Regions from separate parts of the Halomonas sp. 113 genome, predicted to be linked through region 3. Evidence: riboswitches for the same ligand, from Rfam matches in the RefSeq annotation. Region 3 holds a riboswitch; each other region holds the start of a gene.
What was found. Region 3 has a riboswitch for thiamine pyrophosphate ahead of tenA (thiaminase II). Riboswitches for the same ligand answer to the same signal wherever they lie in the genome.
Positions count from the first base shown of each region.

Region 1: linked by a shared signal. The riboswitch ahead of YERSI8AC_RS16620 (sodium:solute symporter family transporter) and the one ahead of tenA (thiaminase II) in region 3 are both predicted to bind thiamine pyrophosphate.
Region 2: linked by a shared signal. The riboswitch ahead of YERSI8AC_RS08875 (NUDIX hydrolase) and the one ahead of tenA (thiaminase II) in region 3 are both predicted to bind thiamine pyrophosphate.
Region 4: linked by a shared signal. The riboswitch ahead of thiM (hydroxyethylthiazole kinase) and the one ahead of tenA (thiaminase II) in region 3 are both predicted to bind thiamine pyrophosphate.

Region 1 covers NZ_LR881453.1:3,504,493-3,507,697, forward strand. Annotated here, with positions in the region: gene corA (magnesium/cobalt transporter CorA) at 1-592, opposite strand, end outside; gene YERSI8AC_RS16620 (sodium:solute symporter family transporter) at 564-1,976, opposite strand; TPP riboswitch at 1,966-2,071, opposite strand; gene YERSI8AC_RS16625 (peroxidase-related enzyme) at 2,196-2,777, opposite strand; gene YERSI8AC_RS16630 (hypothetical protein) at 2,956-3,205, shown strand, end outside.
Region 2 covers NZ_LR881453.1:1,893,363-1,896,567, reverse strand. Annotated here, with positions in the region: gene cmoA (carboxy-S-adenosyl-L-methionine synthase CmoA) at 1-218, shown strand, start outside; gene cmoB (tRNA 5-methoxyuridine(34)/uridine 5-oxyacetic acid(34) synthase CmoB) at 221-1,249, shown strand; TPP riboswitch at 1,381-1,484, shown strand; gene YERSI8AC_RS08875 (NUDIX hydrolase) at 1,542-2,105, shown strand; gene YERSI8AC_RS08870 (thymidylate synthase) at 2,169-3,140, shown strand; gene YERSI8AC_RS08865 (class I SAM-dependent methyltransferase) at 3,184-3,205, shown strand, end outside.
Region 3 covers NZ_LR881453.1:1,231,021-1,234,225, reverse strand. Annotated here, with positions in the region: gene YERSI8AC_RS05805 (NAD(P)-dependent oxidoreductase) at 1-862, opposite strand, end outside; TPP riboswitch at 1,076-1,238, shown strand; gene tenA (thiaminase II) at 1,327-2,010, shown strand; gene thiC (phosphomethylpyrimidine synthase ThiC) at 2,042-3,205, shown strand, end outside.
Region 4 covers NZ_LR881453.1:150,209-153,413, forward strand. Annotated here, with positions in the region: gene thiE (thiamine phosphate synthase) at 1-434, opposite strand, end outside; gene thiM (hydroxyethylthiazole kinase) at 424-1,233, opposite strand; TPP riboswitch at 1,257-1,355, opposite strand; gene YERSI8AC_RS00880 (hypothetical protein) at 1,410-1,754, opposite strand; gene gloA (lactoylglutathione lyase) at 1,999-2,535, shown strand; gene YERSI8AC_RS00890 (DUF6164 family protein) at 2,545-2,913, shown strand; gene YERSI8AC_RS00895 (cupin domain-containing protein) at 2,910-3,205, opposite strand, start outside.

The DNA of each region.
Region 1 (3,205 bases), 2.3 Mb from region 3:
CCTGGTGGTAGCTAAAGATGCGGCGCATTTTAACCAGCCGGGAACGGTAAGTGATGATCTTGCGCATTAGCACATCATTACCATTTTCCAGCAGTTCGTCTTCCAGATCGCTTAACGCCGTTTCGAACTCAAGCAGGCTATCGATATAAAAGCCCGCAGAAATATACATCACCCGCAGCGCGACATGTTCCGGCGAATGGGCCAGCAAGGCTTTACCGTGCTCGTTGAATAGCCGTTCTATGGAGAGCGCTTGGCCGGGATGGAGGGTGACCAGAAATCGCTCCCCCACAAAGAAACAGACCTGTTGAGGCAGATAGTTTAGTTCGGCATCAAAGGAGGAGATGCCACGATAAATAATCAAGGTGTGATTATCAAACTCTTCAATTTTTGGCGGATGGCGCTCTTTGTGGGCATCTTGAATCGCCATGGGGTGAAACTCAAACGCCTCTAAAATCGCCCGCTCGCTTTGTTGGGACTCGCCCTGCATATCGATCCAGATATGGCTGCCAGGCGTCGCCTGCCAGACAGCCAACAGGCTTTCATCCCCCTCGTGGGTCTCACCTTCAGGGGTAGTCAGAAGAGTTCGAATCATGGATGTCCTTGCGAATAGCTAGCGTTAAGTAGGCTAACAGCACACTCACCAGCGTTGAGGCGATTAACGCCCCGACGAATGGCCCCAAGGTAGGGACACTGCCCGGAAAACTGGCGGCCACCATCCCGGCGACCAAGCTTCCTTGGCTTAACCACCCTGGGAGAATGGCACCCAGCAGCCCCGCGATGCCACCTACAATGGCGGCCAGTGGCGTCATTCGTTGCCACAGGCCCAACAGCACAGGTACCACAATGGCAGCACACAGCAGGTCGGCAATCAAAAACAGACGCAGTACTGACAACCCCTGCAAGGCAATTAATACCACCGGTACCATTACTACCACTGTCACCCAGCGGGCAGCCACCAGTGATACGCCCTGCTGCTCGCTGCGCGCGACCACCAACGAGGCAATACCATTTTGCAGCGTATCAACACTGGAGGCCACCAAGGTCACCGCTAATACCAAGGCGGGTAGCGTCAGCCAAACAGGAGCATCACTTAACAGGGCAAAAAATGGCATCGGCGGCTCGCCTAATGGCACACCACTTATCGCGGCCAATACACCCAGACCACCAATCACCATGACGACGACTACCGTCATTGCGCCACCTAACCATGCCCCGCGCCCCAGGCTTTGATCGTCTTGAGCGGCCCACACGCGCTGCCAATAGCCTTGATGGAAGAGATTGGCCGCGGTAACCGCGATCACTAGCGTTAACGCTACGCTGAGCGCACTGGTGATGGGAATGGCAGGAAGCGCAGCCTCGTTGGGAATAGTGGGAAGCCGCCATAGGGCCATGCCACCGACCACACACAGCAGTACCAGTAACAACCACGCCTGCCAACGGTCAGTGGCAAGGCTGGCCCGTAGACCACCTGCCGCAGTATAGATGAGCGTGGTAAGCGCCACGCCAATAATCACCAGTGCGGGGGGCACATCGGAAAGCAGCGCGGTAATGGCGCCAATAGCGGTTAGCTCGGCAGCTAAAAAGCACGCCATATAGGCGATTGATACCAGCGTTACCCAGCGCCTTACACCAGGGCCATAGCACGCTTCGGCAAACTCGGCGATGCTGCGCCCCTCGGGCAGCGCCCGGCGAATCTTCGGCCCATACAGCCCCAAGACGATAAACGGCAGCGCAGAGCCTAATGCATAGCCTGCCAGGGCCAGCGGGCCAACAAAGGCGCCGATTTCAGGAGGAGCAAAGAGAATCCATGCGCCCATGCCGGAGGCAAGGAAGGAGAGCCCCAGGGTAGATGCCGTTTGCGAGTTACGGGCGGTGACATAGTCATCAAGTGGGCCATTCACCCAGCGAGCCCGGAGGCCTAAGTAAGCAAAGCAGCACAGCGCCGCACCAAGCACGGCTAACGTTAGGTAAAGCATGTCGCACTTCCTCCGCCGGTACGAACCGGATCAGGTTCCAGGGTCTGCGTAGCCGCATCTCAGCCCTTTTATGCAGGGCTCCCCTGGCGACAGTGAATGTAGGTGTTTTGCTAAGCGCTTTTTCTAAGTACGTTTTTGGGTACTGTTCGAAGCGCTGTCTCAAGAACTATTCTCAATCAAAATCATAGCTTAGTAAAGTTAAGGTGCGCTGGTCGCCTCTTAGCGAGGCACTCGCCCCATCAGGTAGAACTCCTCATTGGGTGGCGTACCTGCCAGGGTAACCAACCGATTCGACAAGCCAAAAAACGCCGCGATCGCGCCTATATCCCAGCAATCCTCTTGACTAAAGCCTACTTCCAGCAGGCGGGCAAGCCATTCATCAGTCATTTCACCCACATCGATGGCACAGTGCATGGCGAAATCGAGCATCACCCGGTGGCGCTCGCTAATCGGCGCCACCCGATGGTTGATCGCCACTTGGTCAGCGAGTAGCGGGTCTTTACTGTAAATGCGCACCAGTGCCCCGTGAGCAACCACACAATATAGGCAGCGATTACGTGCGCTGGTAGCCACTACAATCATCTCTTTTTCGGCTTTGGTGAGGGTATCTGATTCGCGCTCCATCAACGCATCGTGATAGGCAAAAAAAGCACGAAATTCAGCAGGGCGATGGGCCAACATCAGAAAGACATTGGGCACAAAACCCGCTTTACCCTGAACGGTCAAAATGGTATTGCGAATATCGTCAGGCAGGTCATCCAATGTTTCAGGCACGTTAAAACGACTTAATGATGAAGACATGCTCACCTCTTTCTTGTTAAGTTTAGCCATCTCATAAAAACGGCTTAGCGGTTGTGTAACAAAAAGCTGAATTAAGAGGCTTTTATTCAGCCGCCCTACTCGCCATACTGAAGATTCGTTCTGTGACAAAAAAACATGCGCTACTCTTAATAAACAGTTCGTTCAAAGGGACACTGTCATGAGCCATAACGAAGCCAAGGAACATACCCCCGGTCGTCTAAACGAGCTGTTTACTGACCCTTACCGAGCATTTGAAAATGATACCGATGAGCGTCAGCTGCACATTCGTATAATGCTACATATGCTGCTTGCCCGCCCAATGACACGGGGTCAAATGACACTTCGCGTCATTCATGGCTGGGAAAATGGCGGCTGTGAGCCCGAAGACCTCCAGCATGTCGACTATACTCTTGATGGCGTTCCTGACT
Region 2 (3,205 bases), 660 kb from region 3:
ACAACGCCTGGCGGGTAGAACGCTACCACGATTTCAAGCGCGCCAATGGCTACAGTGATCTGGAAATCAGCCAGAAGCGCACCGCTCTTGAGAACGTACTGGTGCCGGATACCCTCGATGCACTTCATGGTCGTTTGAAACAAGCAGGTTTTCCACGTTCGATGACCTGGTTCCAGTACCTTAACTTTGCCTCACTGATTGCGTTTAAGGAGGGTTAAAGGTGGCGCCACTACCCGACGATCATCGCGCAATTTATCAGGCGTTTTTAGATCAAGCTACGCTTGATGCCTCACTAACGCCCTGGTTAGCGAAGCTTCCCGAGCAGTTAGCTCACGGGCTTGACCGTAACCGCCACGGCGATTTATCCGCCTGGGAAAAAGCCGTGGCCAAGCTTCCGGTGCTGCCCGCCGAGCGGCGCGTGGATTTAAACAGCGACACCGTCAGCGTTGATCTCGATCTTAGCGATAGCCAGCAGCGCCAATGCTTTAACCTGCTTAGAAAGCTTGCCCCATGGCGTAAAGGCCCTTTTCAGCTAGGCGGCATTTATATCGACACCGAGTGGCGCTCTGACTGGAAGTGGCAAAGAGTGGCGCCACACCTGGCACCGCTAAAATATCGCAAAGTGCTCGATGTGGGTGGCGGCAGCGGTTACCACGCTTGGCGGATGGCCGGGGCAGGTGCTGCTTTTGTGCTAATCATCGACCCTTCGCCACGTTTCTACTGGCAGTTTCAGGCAGTACGCCACTTTGTGGGTGATGCGGATGGCGGCAAAACGCAGTTTTTACCCGTGGGCATTGAAGATGTGCCTGAGAATCTGGGCTTTTTCGATACGGTATTTTCCATGGGCGTGCTCTACCATCGCCCTGCCCCGTTGGAACATCTTCAGCAGCTAAAAGCCGCGTTAGTTCCGGGCGGCGAGCTGGTGCTAGAAACCCTGGTAGTCGAAGGCGACGAGCAGACCGTATTTGTGCCCGGCGAACGTTACGCCGCCATGCCCAACGTCTACTTCCTGCCCTCTTCTCAAGCACTCTGCCACTGGCTGGAGCGCTGCGGCTTTACCAACGTGCGCGTGGTCGATGAAGCCGTTACCACGTTAGACGAGCAGCGCTCGACGGAGTGGATGACCTACCAATCGTTGGCTGATTTTCTCGACCCCAACGACCGCACCCGCACCATTGAAGGCTACCCTGCACCGCGGCGGGCGGTGATTTTGGCGAATAAGCCGGGCCAATTAGCCGTTAGCCGTTAGCCGTTAGCCGTTAGCCGTTAGCCGTTAGCCAAGTGTGCGAAGAAGGTGTCAAAACCGCCCCGGCGTCCGCCAAGCCGCCGCATTGAATTGCCCCCCAAATATTGACTTATACTAAAACTCATAGTAACAGTAACTTTTCCGAGGGGTGCCTATTATTCAGGCTGAGATGGAGTTATCCAAACCCTTTGAACCTGATCCGGCTGATACCGGCGTAGGAACGGACATAAACCATATATGAATCTGTTTTGACACCTACGCCTGTATTATCCGAATCTCAATGCAGGAGTGTATCGTGTCGCAAGGTAACTCAACGCCCGCTAACGCATCTACGCTCAGTAGTACCTCCCCTTTTAACACGTCTGATAAAAACCGCCTGAACTCCGTACTTGCCAAGCCACGCTTGGCAGCAATCGCCGTAACTCTGCGTAATAATGAAGTTCTCCTCGTCCAACGCAGTAAAGAACCTCAACGGGGCACTTGGGGCTTCCCCGGAGGATCAGTGGAACCGGGAGAAAGCCTACATTGTGCAGCAAAGCGCGAATTAATGGAGGAAACCGGTATCACAGCATTGGTAGGACCGTTAATTGATGTAGTAGAAGTAATCGGATATGACCCAGAGGGAAGTCACCACCACTTCGCCTTGGTTGCCCTTTTATGTCACTACGTTGATGGCGAGCTACGGCCTGGTGATGATGCTGCGGACTGCCGCTGGGCGAAAGTTATAAACGGAAAACTCAACTTCAATGAAGCCTTAGCTGATCACGTCGCAGATACTGTCGTGAAAGCCTTTAATTTGCACAGTTTGATCGTCAAAGAAAAATCAAACGCGATTCACAGCTCCAATTCAGCTTTTTAAACTACTCGCCATCATTCGTATCAGCAAAATACGCCTCTTTGTCCACCGAAAGAGATGAATATAATGATGCACAAACATTATACGAATTTCACCAGCCTCTACAGAGATACACTGCATAAAATCTGCTTTGAATATGAATATGTTAACTCACCTAGAGGAAATAAAGAGCGAGAACTCATTGGCTTCAATATCCGACTCGACAATCCTCCTGATCGTTTTTGTCTAAGCAAAATACGCAAACAAAATGTTGTTTTTAATTATGCAGAAGCGTTATGGTATTTATCAGGTAAAAACGACTTAGCATTTATTTCCTGGTACGCCCCTTCAATGCAACGCTACAGCCCAGATGGTATAAGCTTACCTGGTACTGGTTACGGAGCTCGTCTTAAAAACTTTGGTGCAGACACGCTCGATCAAATCGAACGAGTGATTGATATCCTTAAAAATGACGATCCCGACAGTAAGCGCGCTGTCCTTCAAATATTTAGTGCGGAAGAAGATCTTTATCGACGCAATATCGACGTTTCATGTACCTTGGGTCTTCAGTTGCTACTCCGCGAAGAAAAGTTGAACATGGTCAGCTATATGCGTGCAAATGATGCCTACGTTGGCATGCTGAACGATATTTTCTCTTTTACTTTCTTGCAAGAGTATATTGCTGCCCGCATAGGCTGCAAAATCGGTCACTACACACATCAAGTTGGTTCTATTCACGTCTATGAAAGCACACATGAGCGTGCGCTTGAACTTTTGAATAGTAATGAAACTATACCCCAGCCAGGCACAGTACCTTTAATGCCAATTGGCACCTCCCCGACGACCATACGCAAACTATTGGAATATGAGTCAGAGATCCGTAGCGGCTTGTTGACGTTTAATGATATGGCTAATCTTAACCTAACGACGTATTGGCGAGATGTGCTGATGTTGTTCTGGATCTATCGCCAAATCAAGATAGGGAATGCGCTGCCTCAAAAGGCGTTAGAGATAATTAACCCCTACTATCAACCGTTTCTTATTAATCGCTGGGGATAGTACAAGCATTCATACATGAGCAAATATTAGGGGATTTATTTTTATGAATACTAATTGGACTGAAC
Region 3 (3,205 bases):
GCAACGAATCACTAGCAATGTGTGGCGTGATGCGTAGGCACTCATGCTGCCAGAAGGGATGATCCGCAGGCAGCGGCTCTGCACGGAACACATCCAGGCTCGCCCCACCCAAATGGCCGTGTTCGAGCGCTAGGAGAAGATCGTACTCGACCAAGTGCTCACCCCGACCGATCTGCACCAACCAAGCGTCTTTGGCGAGCTTCGCGAACAGCGCCTTGTTAAGCACGTTTTCAGTGGTAGCCGTCAGTGGCAGCACATTGATCAGATAATCGGCGCCATCCGCTGCCGCCATGACAGCCCCGTCACCTGTCAGATAGGTCACGCCTTCAACCGGGGCTTGTGGCTCGCTGCGGCAGGCTACGTGTATAGAAAAGCCAAGCGCGGCCACCGCTTTCACCACGGCGCGCCCCATGGTGCCGTGTCCCAGCACCGCCACCTTTCTTGATGCTGGCGCGCGCATCGTCAATGGCGCCCAATGCGCCTTGGCAGCATTTTGCTCCAGGGTGGTGAACTCACGCTCACGATGGAGCACCTCATGCGCGGCAAAACCCGCCATCAAGTCGGCCTGATGTGGATCCCGCACCCGGGCGATATGTACTTCATCGCTCAGGCCAGGATGCGCCAGCAGGGCATCAACACCGGCACCGATAGACATCGCCAGCTCAAGATTAGGATAGCTCTCGAAAGCCTCGTCATTGGGCAACCAGCAGATCGCAAAACGCACATCTTCAGGGTTATCGATCTCATGGGGATGGCGCAGGACGACATCACTCGCTTCATCGCGCAAGGCGTTACCATAAATGGCATCAAGGTCGAGCGAATCACTGAGATAGACGCCTAAAATCGAGTTCGTGTTGGTCATGCAACTTCCTACGGTTCACATTCGAAATAGCAGTGGCTGTAAAACAGCCACTTGTTACTCAACTGTATAATAATTCACGTACCGATGCCATGAAACGCCATTACAGCACCTAAACTCTCATCGCTGTAATGATGCTAATAAATTGTTTCCCGATAACTTTCCATGTCATACACCCTTGCATCTCCCTCACCCGCCTCCTACACTCCACCAACGAACAGCTTGACGGGGTGCCGGTGAAATCCGGCTGAGATGGCGCAGGGCGTAGCAATTAATGCTGCCGAGCGCTGATCCCGCAGAACCTGATCCGGCTAATGCGCTGCTACTTACACAAGTTCGCAGCGAGGGTACCGGCGTAGGGATCAAGCGATGGCCACGGCTGCTCTCTCACGATCGCACGCCGCCCTTCTGCGCCACTCCCTCGATCTTTTTCGCCCGCCCTCCGGATCATTACCACCGGAGGAGTCATGGGCTACCGCTTTACTGATCTCACTACCACTTGCCAGAAAGATTGGCGCGCCTATATTGAGCACGATTTTGTGCGCCAGCTAGGCACCGCCACGCTGCCCGAAGCGTCGTTTCGCCACTATTTAAAGCAGGACTACCTGTTTTTGATTCACTTCGCCCGCGCCTATGCGCTGGCTGCCTACAAAAGCCCCACCCTCGCCGATCTTCGCCAAGCCCATGAAGGCTTGAAAGCCATTGTGGATGTGGAGCTGGGCCTGCATGTGGGCTTTTGTCAGGAGTGGGGGATTTCCGAGCAAGAACTGGAGGAGCTTCCCGAAGCCAGAGCGACGCTTGCCTACACCCGCTATGTGTTAGATACCGGCAACCGCGGCGACCTGCTGGATTTGCACGTGGCGTTGGCCCCCTGCCTGGTGGGCTACGGCGAAATCGCCAACTGGCTAAACGCCCAGCCTTCCACCCTGCGCGGCGCGCAAAACCCTTTTGATGCCTGGATAGCCATGTACGAAGGCGAGGAGTTTCAGGCCGCCATGCAGGCGGAGCTTGAATGGCTGAATATCCGCCTTGCCGACATTACCTCCGCCCGCTTTGCCGAACTGAGCAAGATCTTCCGCGACGCCACCCGCCTGGAAATCGACTTCTGGCAGATGGGCCTAGAGCTGATAGACCAAGACCTCACCCACTAATTCAGCAAAACAACACAAGGAAACGACAGTAATGACTAAGACCGTAACAAGCAAAACCAGCCACTTTTTAGCCGAAACCGCCCAGGTCGATGCCGCCGCCATTGCGCCGCTGCCCGGCTCACGTAAGGTATATATCGAAGGTTCGCGCCCGGATATCCGTGTGCCGTTCCGGGAAATTTCACTGTCGCCGACCAAAACCACCGGCATTGATGAAGAGAACCCGCCACTGCTGGTGTACGACACTTCAGGCCCCTATAGCGATCCGGATGCTAACAATGACCTGCGCCGCGGTCTGCCGGAACTACGCCGAGCCTGGATTGAAGAGCGTGACGATACCGAATTTCTATCAGGCCCCACGTCTGATTACGGCAACCGCCGCGCCAACGACCCGACGCTTGCCCAGCTGCGCTTTGATCTAACCCGCACACCACGCCGAGCAAAACCGGGCAAGAACGTGACCCAGCTGCACTACGCCCGCCAGGGCATTATCACCCCGGAAATGGAGTTTATCGCCTTGCGCGAAAACCAGCGCCGTCAAGCGCTAGGTACCGCTGAAGTAGAGCGCATTCTGGGCCATCAGCACAAAGGCCAGAGCTTTGGCGCCAGCCTGCCGGAAGAAATCACCCCTGAGTTTGTGCGTGATGAAGTCGCCAGAGGGCGGGCGATTATTCCCAATAACATCAACCACCCAGAAAGCGAGCCGATGATTATTGGCCGTAATTTCCTGGTCAAAATTAACGGTAATCTGGGTAACTCAGCGGTGACTTCTTCTATCGAAGAAGAGGTAGATAAGATGACCTGGGGCATCCGCTGGGGCGCGGACACCATTATGGACCTCTCCACTGGGCAGAACATCCACGAAACCCGCGAGTGGATTTTGCGCAACTCGCCGGTGCCGATTGGCACAGTGCCTATCTATCAGGCGCTGGAAAAGGTCAAAGGCGTGGCCGAAGACCTCACCTGGGAAGTCTTCCGCGATACGCTGATCGAGCAGGCCGAACAGGGCGTGGACTACTTCACCATTCACGCGGGCGTACTGCTGCGCTATGTGCCGCTCACCGCCAAGCGGGTCACCGGCATTGTCAGCCGCGGCGGCTCGATCATGGCCAAATGGTGTTTGTACCATCACCAGGAGAGCTTCTTGTACACCCACTTCGAGGAGATCTGCGAGATCTGCAAGCAGTACGATGTGGCG
Region 4 (3,205 bases), 1.1 Mb from region 3:
CCGATGGGTTGGGCGTGATCTTGTTTGCTCTCGGTGGCAAACACGGGGCCAATCCCGACATAATCGAGTAGCTCAAACGGAGAGACTTGCAGCTGGGCGATAGTATTGATCGACAGGCCGATAATCGCTTGCTCACCTAGTACCCGGCGCGCTTGCTGAACGGCTGCGTCGCTCTGACCGACATGCAGGCCATCTGCCTGGCTTTCTAGTGCCACCTGCAAACGGTCGTTAATGATCAGCGGGACACCGGTGCCTGCCAGAAGCGCTTTTAACCGTTTGGCTTGGGCAATCATCTGTTCGTCGCTGGCATGCTTGTCACGCAACTGCACGATGGTGACACCGCCTTTTACCGCTGCCTCAACCGTTTGTTCCAAACCATACTCTTGGCAGAGCGTGGCATCGGTGACCAAGTAGAGCGATAGATCAAGCGGCATGGATTGCCTCCAGTTGGGCATAAGTAGTGAGGTCGTCAGGGGTGAGTTGATACAGCGCATCCAGCAGTGCCACTTGAAAGCTACCAGGCCCGTTGGCGTTGCTGCCCGCACGCTCTCCTGTGACCGCAAAGCAGGCCAGCGCGGCTGCCGTTGCACCCAGTGGGGCGTCGCGGTTGGCAGCCACAAATCCCGCCACTAGCGCGCTCAGCCCACAGCCAAGCGTTGTTACGCGGGGCATCAAAGGATGGCCACCGTTAATGCGGTAGTACTGTGTGCCGTCCGTCACCCAGTCGCTTTCACCGGTCATCGCGACAATACAGCCGTGTTTTTGCGCTAATGCTATCGCAGCGTCCACGGCTTGGTCGGTGGCGGCTGTGGCGTCCACGCCACGGCCTTGGCTAGCTAAACCGTTAAGGGCAAGAATTTCAGACGCATTGCCACGAATCACGCTGGGTTTAGCGGCCAGCAGCTTCGCGCACAGCGTTTGGCGATAGCGCGTGGCGCCAACGGCGACGGGATCTAATACCCAGGGAATGGCATGCTGATCGGCAGTCGCTGTGGCGGTGAGCATAGCGTCAGCCCAGTGGGCAGAGATCGTACCGATATTAATCGACAGCCCCGCGGAGATAGCCGTGAATTCAGCCACTTCTTCAGGCGCATGCAGCATGGCGGGCGACGCGCCGGTGGCTAACAGCAGGTTGGCAGTGCTGTTCATGGCCACATAGTTGGTCATGCAGTGAACCAGCGGTGTCACTGAGCGCAGCGTCTCAAGGTAATCGCCAAGCGGGCGTAGGGTCATAGCATCCTCCCGGCAGGGAGGTGGTAAGCGTTACCACGACTCCCTACGCCGGTGTTATCCGGTTCAGGTTCAAAGGGTGCTTCTCAGCCCAACCGTAACGGAGGGCGCCCCTGTCGAGGGATTACTATCCTTGCCTGAAGTAGCCCTGTAAAGCCCCGGATGCGGACGATAGCAATCTAACGAAACGAAATACGCGTACCGTAGGTAAGCATTTCATCAGGTGTCATCGCTTTACCCTCGACCCCAATCATCTCGTCACCACACTGGTCGGCGAAGGTTAGCACGCCGTGGGTCAAGCCCAGTTGGCCCAGGGTATCGCGGATTTCGCCCGTGCCCAGAAAAGTACTGACGTGGCCCTTGTTATCGCTCAGCTCAGACACGCCGTTAGCATGGTGAAAACGCACTTTGTAGATTCCATCCATCGACTCGACTTCAACAATCGGCGAAAAACCGTTGTGAAGCGCATTGGAAAGCTGTTTTAGCGTCAGGTGGTCACCCAGCGTCATATCGATCGCACTCATGGAAAACTCCTGTAGACGCCTCAAAGGTGGGGCATCACTCATGTTGCGGGAACTGCTTTTTGTAAAGCTTATGAAGAATAAGTGTAGGGTTTTTGTTTAGTATTGCCAGTGCGCTTATCGGCACCTCGATACGACACTGCCTACGTGCTTGTAAGGGCTGTTATTATGGCCATAAAGCCCCCATGGTAAGCGGTACGTGAAGCTCAATGGATTCAATGATCAACATCAGCGATAGGAGAGCAAAATGAGTTTTCAAGGCGAGCAGCATCCCGGCGTCGTGGCTACGCCGCCCCAAACTCAAGGGTTTCGTTTAAACCACACCATGCTGCGGGTGAAAGACACTGAGCAGGCATTGGCGTTCTACTCAAAAGTGTTTGGTATGCAGGTGATGCGGCGGCTGGATTTCGAAGAGATGCAGTTCTCGCTCTACTTCCTGGCCAACCTGGAACCCAGCGACAGCGTTCCGGACGATGCACAAGCGCGTACCGCCTGGACGTTTAGCCAGAAAGGGCTGCTGGAGCTGACCCACAACTGGGGGACTGAAGACCAGGAAGATTTCGCCTATCACGATGGCAATGCCGAACCCCAGGGCTTTGGGCATATCTGCTTCAACGTACCGGATTTGGCAGCGGCCCAGGCGTGGTTCGACGAGCATGACGTCACCTTCGTCAAACGCTCCGATCAGGGCAAGATGAAAGATGTTATCTTCGTTAAAGACCCGGACGGCTACTGGATCGAAGTGATTCAGGCAGACCTGATGGTGGGGAAGAGCGACTCTTGAGGCACGCCAATGGCTGAACTACTGTTCCGGCTGCGCCATGTGACCGACGAAGAGGCCATGGAGGTGCGTGACCTGCTCGCTGCCCATGGCTTTGATACCTATGAAACCCAGGCGGGCTTTTTCCGCCTGGGCGTTGACGCGATTTGGCTGCGCAATCCACATCAGCACGACGCTGCCATCGCGGCGTTAGAGGCCTACCAGGCGGAGCGCCTTGAGCGCGCCCAACGCGAGCATCAGGCGGCGGTTGAGCGGGGTGACGCGGAGACGCTGTGGCGTCGTTTGGCCGCTCACCCGGTGCAGGTCGTGTTAGTACTGCTAGCAGTGGGGCTTATTGCCGCCCTTACGCTGCTGCCGTTCCTGGGTATGTCGCGAAGCTAAGCGGCTGGCAGATGGCCGCGTTTGAGGTACATCATGACGCCATCATCACCGGCGGTAAGTGCCGGAGCAGAACCGCTGGGGTAGCGGCACCAGGTGCCTGCCGTGTAACTCTGTTCGCTATCGCTCAGTGTGCCTTCCAGAATCAAAAACTCCAGCCCGCCCAGCAGCGTGGGGTAGGTAATGGAGGTGCCCGCCGACCAGCGCTCCAGGCTGGTGCGCTCCTGCTTGTAGGTGTGCAGCATTTTATAGGCAATGCGCGGGCGTCGATCAGGCTGCCAGGGCAGCCGATGCG